Regions from separate parts of the Paenibacillus sp. FSL F4-0125 genome, predicted to be linked through region 2. Evidence: riboswitches for the same ligand, from Rfam matches in the RefSeq annotation. Region 2 holds a riboswitch; the other holds the start of a gene.

Region 1 (4,433 bases), 470 kb from region 2:
AGCGACTTCGGGGTTTTGGGCGATCTGCTGCATCTTACCTGAGGTCGCGTAAGTGACAGTGTAGAACGCGCCGTCCTCATAATAGGCGTCCACAATGCGGGCGGCAGGACGGCTTTTGCCGTTAGCCCCCGGTTCCAGCGCGATGGTGGACAGAGTGATCAGACCGTCCTTGTTACCGACTTGTTTTTCCAGCAGCATCATAGCTTCGTCGTATTTGCTCATTATATTACCTCCTAAAGTGGTATAAGGCATATACTAGTAAGCTTATCACTGTAAAATATTGGTGCATGTGAAGTATAATACAAAAAAATTAATTTGCTATCATAATCCTCTGCTCAACTTAGGTAAGGTTCAGCTGGTAGAGTTATAAAATAGTACACTAATAATTAGGCATAAATTTACACATCATCTCTATGAAATGTATGGTTAAACCCGATAAAGAACACTTATCAATGTGTTCTCTATCGGGTTTATTGTTACAATTTCTAATTAGATTCTTGATCATTTCGTCATATCAAGGACGATTCGACCATTGATTTTGCCTTCTAACATAAGATCGTAGATCTCATTAATCTCTTCTAACTTACGTGTCTCAATAATGGTTTTGATTTTTCCTTCTGCAGCGAATTGTAATGTTTCTTGTAAATCTTTGCGAGTGCCGACTATCGAACCGACTACCTTTGTACCGTTTAAAACCGTATCAAAGATCGGAACATCCATGGATTCAGGAGGCAGCCCAACCATGACGCAGGTACCGCCGCGGCGAATGGCCCGGTAGGCTTGGTCGAATGCTTTTTTCGCCACTGCTGTACAAACGACTCCATGAACACCACCGATTTCTTTCTGAATCCAGTCGGCCGCATCCTCTTTTAATGCGTTTACGGTTTTGTCTGCACCAAGCTGTTTCGCAAGCTCCATCTTTTCATCTGAAGTGTCGATGGCCACTACGTTCATTCCCATCACCTTTGCATATTGTACACCTAGATGACCCAATCCTCCGATACCGAAAATAGCTACCCATTCACCTGGCTTTACACCTGATACTTTCAAAGCTTTATAGGTCGTAACGCCAGCGCAAAATAAAGGTGCCGCTTCAATGAAGCTTAGATTATCAGGAACCTTCACTACATAATCGGCAGCTGCCACACAATATTCTGCATATCCGCCATCTACGGAATATCCGGAATTTTGCTGATCCAGACAAAGGGTCTCTCTTCCTGTGAGACAATATTCGCAATGACCGCAAGCAGAATACAGCCACGGAATTCCTACTCGGTCCCCTACCTTTAAGTGTGTAACTCCTTCACCTATTTCTTCAATAATGCCAACGCCTTCATGTCCGGGAATAAGAGGCAGTTTCGGTTTAACAGGCCAATCGCCATGAGCAGCATGCAAATCAGTATGACACACTCCGCATGCCTGAATATGGACAAGGATTTCTTTGTGTCCGGGTTTTGGTTTAGGTACGTCTTGTAGTTCTAACTTTTCTTTAAATTGTTTTACTACAGCGGCTTTCATTAGCATACTCCTTTAGCTTTTTGTTTTTCAAAAAGTAGTATGTTCATGAGGCTTACTTTAAATTCTTGAGACTTTTATCACAGATTAACACTCACATCAGAAGTAATATGTTAGAATATCAGAACAGCTTTACTGCGTTACCGCTTTATCAACTTCATAATTCACGAGCTATGATGGCTAAGGATTACACTTTAGCTGGAGCAGCTTCTGGAGAGACCGCGGAAATTCCGCGGCGCCGAAGGGTTCACAATCTCAGGCAAAAGGACAGAAGAGTACTGAATATATATTTGTCATGCTGATCGACATCAGTAGGCAAATATTATTTGATATTCTTACGATCTGGGAGATTGGATGACATCCAATCTCTCTTTTTTATTCCAATTTATTGTACTCACAAGGGGGAACTAGGTATGGTACAACCAGAATTAAAGAGAGAGCTGGCCAATCGGCATGTTCAACTTATTGCTATTGGCGGCACCATCGGTACAGGATTATTCTTGGGATCAGGCAAGGCGATAGAGAAGGCAGGCCCATCTATTATGATCACGTATTTAATCGTGGGTATTGCTGTGTTTTTTGTGATGAGAGCACTGGGAGAGCTCCTATTATCTAAAGCGGGCTATCAATCGTTTACGGATATTGCTGAAGACTACCTTGGATCACGGGTCGCATTCATTACCGGTTGGACCTATTGGTTTTGCTGGATCATGACGGCTATGGCTGATGTCATCGCTGTTGGCGTATATGTACAATATTGGTTTGATATCCCGCAATGGGTTCCTGCCATAGCCTGTCTAGTCGTGTTATTAGGACTTAATCTATTAACTGTAAAAAGTTTTGGGGAACTCGAATTTTGGTTTGCTTTAATTAAGGTAATTACGATTCTCGCCTTGATTGGTCTTGGGGTCATTTTACTGATCATAGGGTTTAAGACGGATGCAGGATCGGTGACGATACGGAATCTATGGGAGCATGGGGGCTTTTTTCCGAACGGCATATCAGGCTTCTTATTCTCTTTTCAAATGGTTGTATTTGCTTATGTCGGTGTGGAGTTGGTGGGTGTATCAGCAGCGGAAACAGCGGATCCGGAGAAAAATATCCCGTCTGCAATTAATAAAATTCCTTTACGGATTCTATTTTTCTATGTCGGCGCGCTTTTCGTCCTGCTATGCATTAACCCTTGGACGGAGCTTAGTCCGGCAGAAAGTCCTTTTGTAAAAACCTTTACTTTAGTAGGGATTCCAATTGCCGCAGGGATTATTAATTTTGTTGTACTAACCTCAGCGGCTTCCGCTTGTAATAGTGGGATGTTCTCAACAAGCCGAATTCTCTATAATTTGAGTAGAAATAACCAGGCGTCTCCTCATTTGGGCAAACTGAATAAAAACCATGTACCAGGTAACTCGTTATTCATTTCTACAATTGTCATATCTGTAGGAGCTCTGTTGAGTAAACTTATTCCGGAGCAGGCTTTTGGAATCGTGACAACGATTAGCGCCATTTGTTTTATATGGGTGTGGGGCATTGTGCTCATCTGCCATATTAAGTACAAGAAAACCCGGCCAGATTTACAGATGAATTCCAAATTCAAAGCACCGTTCACACCGGCTATTAATTATATTGTCTTAACCTTGTTCGCTGGAATACTGATCATTATGCTGTTCGCTGGAGAGACACGCCCGGCTTTATTGTGTACTCCGATCTGGTTTATTTTATTATTCATCCTGTATTCGATTAGAGGTAAGAAGGGGAAAAGTAATTAAGCTAGTGTGAGGCAGACATTAAGTAGCGGCTACTAGGGGATGCGGGGCTGAAACTAAAGCTAGTGAGCTGAAAATAGCTATGAGAATAATGCAAAAGGACAGCGAGCAGCTGTCCTTTTGACGTTCCACTTTATGAGTCTATTCTTCGCTAGCTAGGTTTGCTTTCTTTTCAATCGTGATCTTGCTCTTCATAGGCATAAATAATGTTATAACAAAAGCGGCAACGGATAAAATCATCATGAAGTAATAGGAGTCACTCGCCCCTAGAATGGATGCTAGGGATTTAAGGGTTTCAGGAGTAGTAGAGGGATTGCTCTGCATCACTGTGGCCGCATGACTTGTTGCCTGCACTGTATAAATTGTAATTACGACAGCAGTACCAATAGCTCCGGCAATTTGACGAACGGTATTGTTCACTGCTGTACCATGCGTACCTAGTTGTTTGGGCAACGCATTTAGTCCGGCTGTATTGAGTGGCATAGTGATGAAGCTTAATCCAATTCGGAGACCAATGGTACGAATCATTAGATACATATAGGTTGTCGATTGAGACAAATCGGTTACCGCCCACATAGATGGAATAATAAAGAGTAAACCAATAATGAATAGCGGCTTGGCACCAAAACGGTCGTATAATTTTCCGGTGACGGGCGACATGAACGCATTTACAAGTGCCCCCGGCAGCAAGAGCAATCCTGCATCAAACGCTGTGAAACCACGGCCATTTTGCAGATAAATAGGCAATAAAATCATATCTGCGTACATCATCATCGTGATCAATACGTTAATAAGAGACGTCATCGTAAAGACTTTATTTTTGAAGACAGACAAGTTTAGCAGTGGATCATCAGACTTGATTTGTCTTATACAGAATACAGCCGTTACAGCAATCCCAATCCCTAAGGTCAGAATCACTATTGCATCGTCCCAGCCTTTACTGCCTGCACTACTGAAGCCGTATAAGATCAGGCCGAATCCGACGGTTGATAAAAGAACACTTACTACATCAAGCTTCGACTTAGAGGTCTCAGATACATTCACTAAATACTTGAATGCCAACGCTATAACAAGGATGACAAGTGGGATGAGGCCGATAAATAACCAGCGCCAAGAATGGTATTCGACAACAAATCCCGCAAGAGTCGGCCCTAT
Region 2 (4,433 bases):
CCCGCAGTCAAAGTGAGTTACATAGTATGGAAATGCTGCTTGTCGGCATTCTTTCTTTGCAGAACGGAGATCACCCCTTGCTCGTTCGTAAAAAATTAAACTCATTCATCTCAGACACGGACACGAATGACCGCGCAGAAACTAGAGGTCTTCTATGAGACAAAGATACCGGCGAAAGCGGCGTGTAGAGACTCGGGAAAGCCGCGACCGCTGGATGATTACTTATGCTGATCTAATTACACTTTTGCTTATATTTTTCGTTATATTGTATGCGATGAGCAGCCTGGACACGGACAAATATAATATTGTGACGGGCTCGTTATCCGAGACCTTCAAGTCTGGAAGCACTGTTCTTGACGGTGGGAATGGCATTTTAGATGCTGGGAAGACAACTGAGAGCAGACAGAACAGTGTGGACGGGAATGGTGGGAACGCAGCTGCAACTGCGAGACCGAATGATGGATCTGCTGAACAAACGGAGAACGAAGCACCTTCGGCACGTGAGCTGGCATTTCGAGAACAAGAGGCAAAGCTTGCTGAATTAATGGGTGTGATCACCCAATATGTCGAGGCAAATAATCTCGGAGAACAAATATTTGTTGCTGACAAACCACAAGGGATAGAAATCACCCTCAGTGACCGTTTTCTCTTTGATGCGGGTAAAGCTAATTTGAAATCTCCAGCCTTTCCTGCCCTTCAGCAGTTGTCTGGTTTATTCAAAGACATCGGCGCAAAGATTAGCATTGAGGGACATACCGATAATACGCCAGTATCTTCGGCTTCGCACTATAACGACAACTGGGAGCTATCAGGTGCTCGTGCGCTGTCAGTGCTGCGCTTTTTCTTAGATCATGAAGGGTTGAATCCCGACAATTTTCAATACGCGGGTTATGCTGATACCCAGCCCACAGCGGAAAACATATCAGCAGCAGGTAAGCAAAAGAACCGCCGTGTAGAGATCATTGTGCTGCGGCAGCTTCAAGAAGGTGAGTAAGTTTAGAACTAATCAATTATTGATAATTAAGCGTTAAAAATTGCAGCATAATAACAATTCAGAAACTGCTTAAAAATACTACCATAATAGAACCGCCACACTAATTACGGAAAACCTCCCTAATTATTTACTTATTATCTTATTCAGGCGCGTAATTAGGGAATTCCTCCCCGATTATTACTCTTTTTCGTCGGAAATAGTGGTTTTACCGAGATTTTTAAGGAGGAATTCCCTAAAAATCATATTTTCGCGCTAAAAACGTCTAAAATCAGGGAGGTTTTCCCTCATTTCATATCAGTAAATTTGATTCCAAGAAAATTTCCACAATTCCCAACAGAATCGAAGATCTAACGCAAAGTTATCCGATGCTCCCATAAGAAACACCAAACAGCAAGTCCCCAAATCACAGAAACTTGCTGCTACAAAAATCACACGCGATGAAATTAATATACAGTAAAAAAACCTTAATTACTCTCCTACCAATGCTCGGTATCCGGCTGCATCAAGCAAACCTTTTACAGCATCAGCATACTCTCCGTCTACTTCAATTTCAAAGATCCAACCTTCGCCATACGGCTTATCATTGATCAGCTCTGGACTTGCTTCTAATCCGTCATTAATCTTGGTAACCGTCCCAGAGACGGGTGAATACAATTCCGATACAGTCTTAACGGATTCGATACTACCTACGCTGTCACCGGCTGAAATGGCCGAGCCCACTTCTGGAAATTCCACAAATACGATATCGCCTAACAAATGCTGAGCATGATCCGTAATCCCAACACGTACTACGCGTCCTTCCACTTGCTGTGCCCACTCATGCTCTTCGCTGTAAAGAAGGTTATCTAAAACTTCACTCATTTCAAGCCGCCTCATTTCCAAATTGGAATTCTAAATTTAGTTATAGCCTAAGTGATCCCAGAGCATAATGTCAATATTACTAACAGTAAAATAAATTTGTCGTTTTTTTGACTTTTTCTTGTTGACAGCGCCCTCCTATACCCGTTTAATGGAGACATACAAGAAGAAACAACGATGTCGTCTTTTTATAGACGATAACCGTTTCTCGAAGAAATATAAGGATAATGTATAATGTGAAACATATACTTTCTTATATTTGAAACAAATACAGTTGCGGATGATGGCATAGGGAGAGACTGTCTCACTTGAAGACGGCGCCGAAGGAGTAAACCCTAACAGGGTGAATCTCTCAGGCAAAAGGACCTTTGTCGGACGTATCTCTGGAGAGCATCAGACGCAGGGCGAAGGTGCGTCAGGTCACCAACGGGGAAACTTGCAGGTTAGTTACGCAGGGTAACTCTCAGGTACAAAGGACAGAGCAGAAAGCGATTAGTGCATTTATGCATGATTGCTTCTGCCTGTCCTTTTTTCGTATGTAATCAGATCAAGGGGAGTGACGACATGGATGCTTTGAAAAGAACGCCTTTTTATGATCTCTATTCCGCTTATGCGGAATCCAGATGCATTGATTTTGGCGGCTGGGAGCTGCCAGTACAATTTACAGGTATCGTGAAGGAGCATGAAGCCGTTCGCCAGCAGGCTGGACTGTTCGATGTATCGCATATGGGTGAATTCATGGTGATCGGGAGCGGTGCAGAAGCCTTTTTGCAAAAGATGACGACTAACGATGTCAGCCGCCTCACCGATGGTTCGGCACAATATACGCTGCTCTGTTATCCAAACGGCGGAGTTGTAGACGATTTACTCGTGTATCGACTAAGCGAAGGTCGTTATATGCTCGTCGTTAATGCCTCCAACATCGATAAGGACTTTCAGTGGCTGAATGAGCACCTGACCTCTGAATTCGGTGAAGTCACACTCACTAATGTCTCCGATGAGACGCTTTTACTTGCCTTGCAAGGTCCGCTGGCAGAGACTATACTCGCGGAAGTTACTGATACTCCTATCTCAGCCCTCAAGACTTTCCACTTCATCGAACACGCTACCGTCTGCGGTGTAGAAGTATTGATCTCCCGTACAGGTTATACCGGTGAAGATGGCTTCGAAATCTACGCTTCGCTGGATGGTGCAGGAGCGTTATGGAACGGGCTTCTTGCTGCGGGTGCTCCTCATGGATTAACACCTGCTGGCCTGGGCGCACGGGATACCCTGCGTTTTGAAGCGAAATTGCCGCTGTACGGTCAGGAACTCTCAGCTGATATCACGCCGCTTGAAGCAGGATTGCAGTTCTTCGTGAAACTAGACAAAGCAGACTTCATCGGTCGTGATGCGTTAGTGCAGCAAAAAGAAGCCGGTCTTCCCCGCCGCCTTGTCGGCCTAGAGATGATTGATCGAGGTATTCCGCGCTCCCATTACCCCGTCTATGCAGACGGCGTTAAAATCGGAGAGGTCACAACCGGAACACAATCGCCAACGTTGAAGCGTAACTTGGGATTAGCTCTGCTTGATACAGCTTATAGTGAAATAGGTACAGAGGTTTACGTAGAGATCCGCGGCAAACAGCTTAAGGCTGTCGTGATTAAGGCCCCTTTTTACAAGTATAAACGCCTTTAGCGTCCATATAAGGACGGTGAGCTTTTAAGCGAGAAATAGAAGGATAAAGTATAGCCTGAAAATTCTACTGTCTTATATTTTAAAAAAGCCAAGGAGTGAAACCTTAATGAAGCACCGTTATCTGCCCATGACTGCACAGGACCGCGAAGAGATGATGGAAGCCGTCGGGATTCAGTCCATAGATGAGCTGTTCTCCGATATTCCTGAAGCCGTCCGTTTTCAAGGCACTATGCCGATGTCTGAACCACTCGATGAATACGCCCTGCTTCGTCACATGAAAGGTCTGGCTGACCGAAATGCCGACTTTGATTCTCACGCCAGCTTCCTCGGCGCCGGATTATATGACCATCACATCCCTGTGGTGATCAACCATGTCATTTCCCGTTCTGAATTCTACACTGCCTACACTCCTTATCAACCGGAGATCAGCCAAGGTGAGCTGCAAGCGATCTTCGAATTCCAATCCTATATTTGTGAACTAACCGGTATGAAAGTAGCTAATGCCAGTATGTATGATGGCGCAACCGCATTATCCGAAGCAGCAGTCCTCGCAGCTGGTGCTACCAAACGTAAAAAAATAATCGTCTCCCGCACCGTTCATCCTGAAGCACGTCAAGTACTACGCACATCGGCTAATGCCTGGGGTCTTGAAGTGGTAGAGATTGACTATAAAGACGGAGTTACCGATCAGGCGATGCTTGCTGAAGCCATTGATGGAGATACCGCAGCAGTACTGATGCAATCGCCTAACTTCTTTGGCTGCATCGAAGACCTAAGCTCTGTTGAGCCGCTAATCCATGCGGTTAAAGGATTGTTCGTCGTCAGTGCAAATCCGATTGCTCTTGGCGTACTTGAAACACCGGGTAAGCTTGGAGCCGACATCGTAGTCGGTGATGCTCAGCCA

The links. A riboswitch is a leader RNA that binds a small molecule or an ion and turns the genes downstream of it on or off. The one in region 2 is predicted to bind glycine.
Region 1: it holds a riboswitch for glycine, as region 2 does, so the genes downstream of both, NST74_RS29220 (amino acid permease) here and gcvT (glycine cleavage system aminomethyltransferase GcvT) in region 2, are expected to answer to the same signal.

What each region holds. Positions count from the first base shown of each region.
Region 1 covers NZ_JBBOZJ010000001.1:6,550,807-6,555,239, reverse strand. The annotation lists gene NST74_RS29230 (pyridoxamine 5'-phosphate oxidase family protein) at 1-222, opposite strand, end outside; gene adhP (alcohol dehydrogenase AdhP) at 502-1,518, opposite strand; glycine riboswitch at 1,716-1,796, shown strand; gene NST74_RS29220 (amino acid permease) at 1,929-3,281, shown strand; partial or broken gene NST74_RS29215 (DHA2 family efflux MFS transporter permease subunit) at 3,420-4,433, opposite strand, start outside.
Region 2 covers NZ_JBBOZJ010000001.1:6,084,226-6,088,658, forward strand. The annotation lists gene NST74_RS27190 (flagellar motor protein) at 1-158, shown strand, start outside; gene NST74_RS27195 (flagellar motor protein MotB) at 155-994, shown strand; gene gcvH (glycine cleavage system protein GcvH) at 1,463-1,855, opposite strand; glycine riboswitch at 2,133-2,230, shown strand; gene gcvT (glycine cleavage system aminomethyltransferase GcvT) at 2,417-3,529, shown strand; gene gcvPA (aminomethyl-transferring glycine dehydrogenase subunit GcvPA) at 3,636-4,433, shown strand, end outside.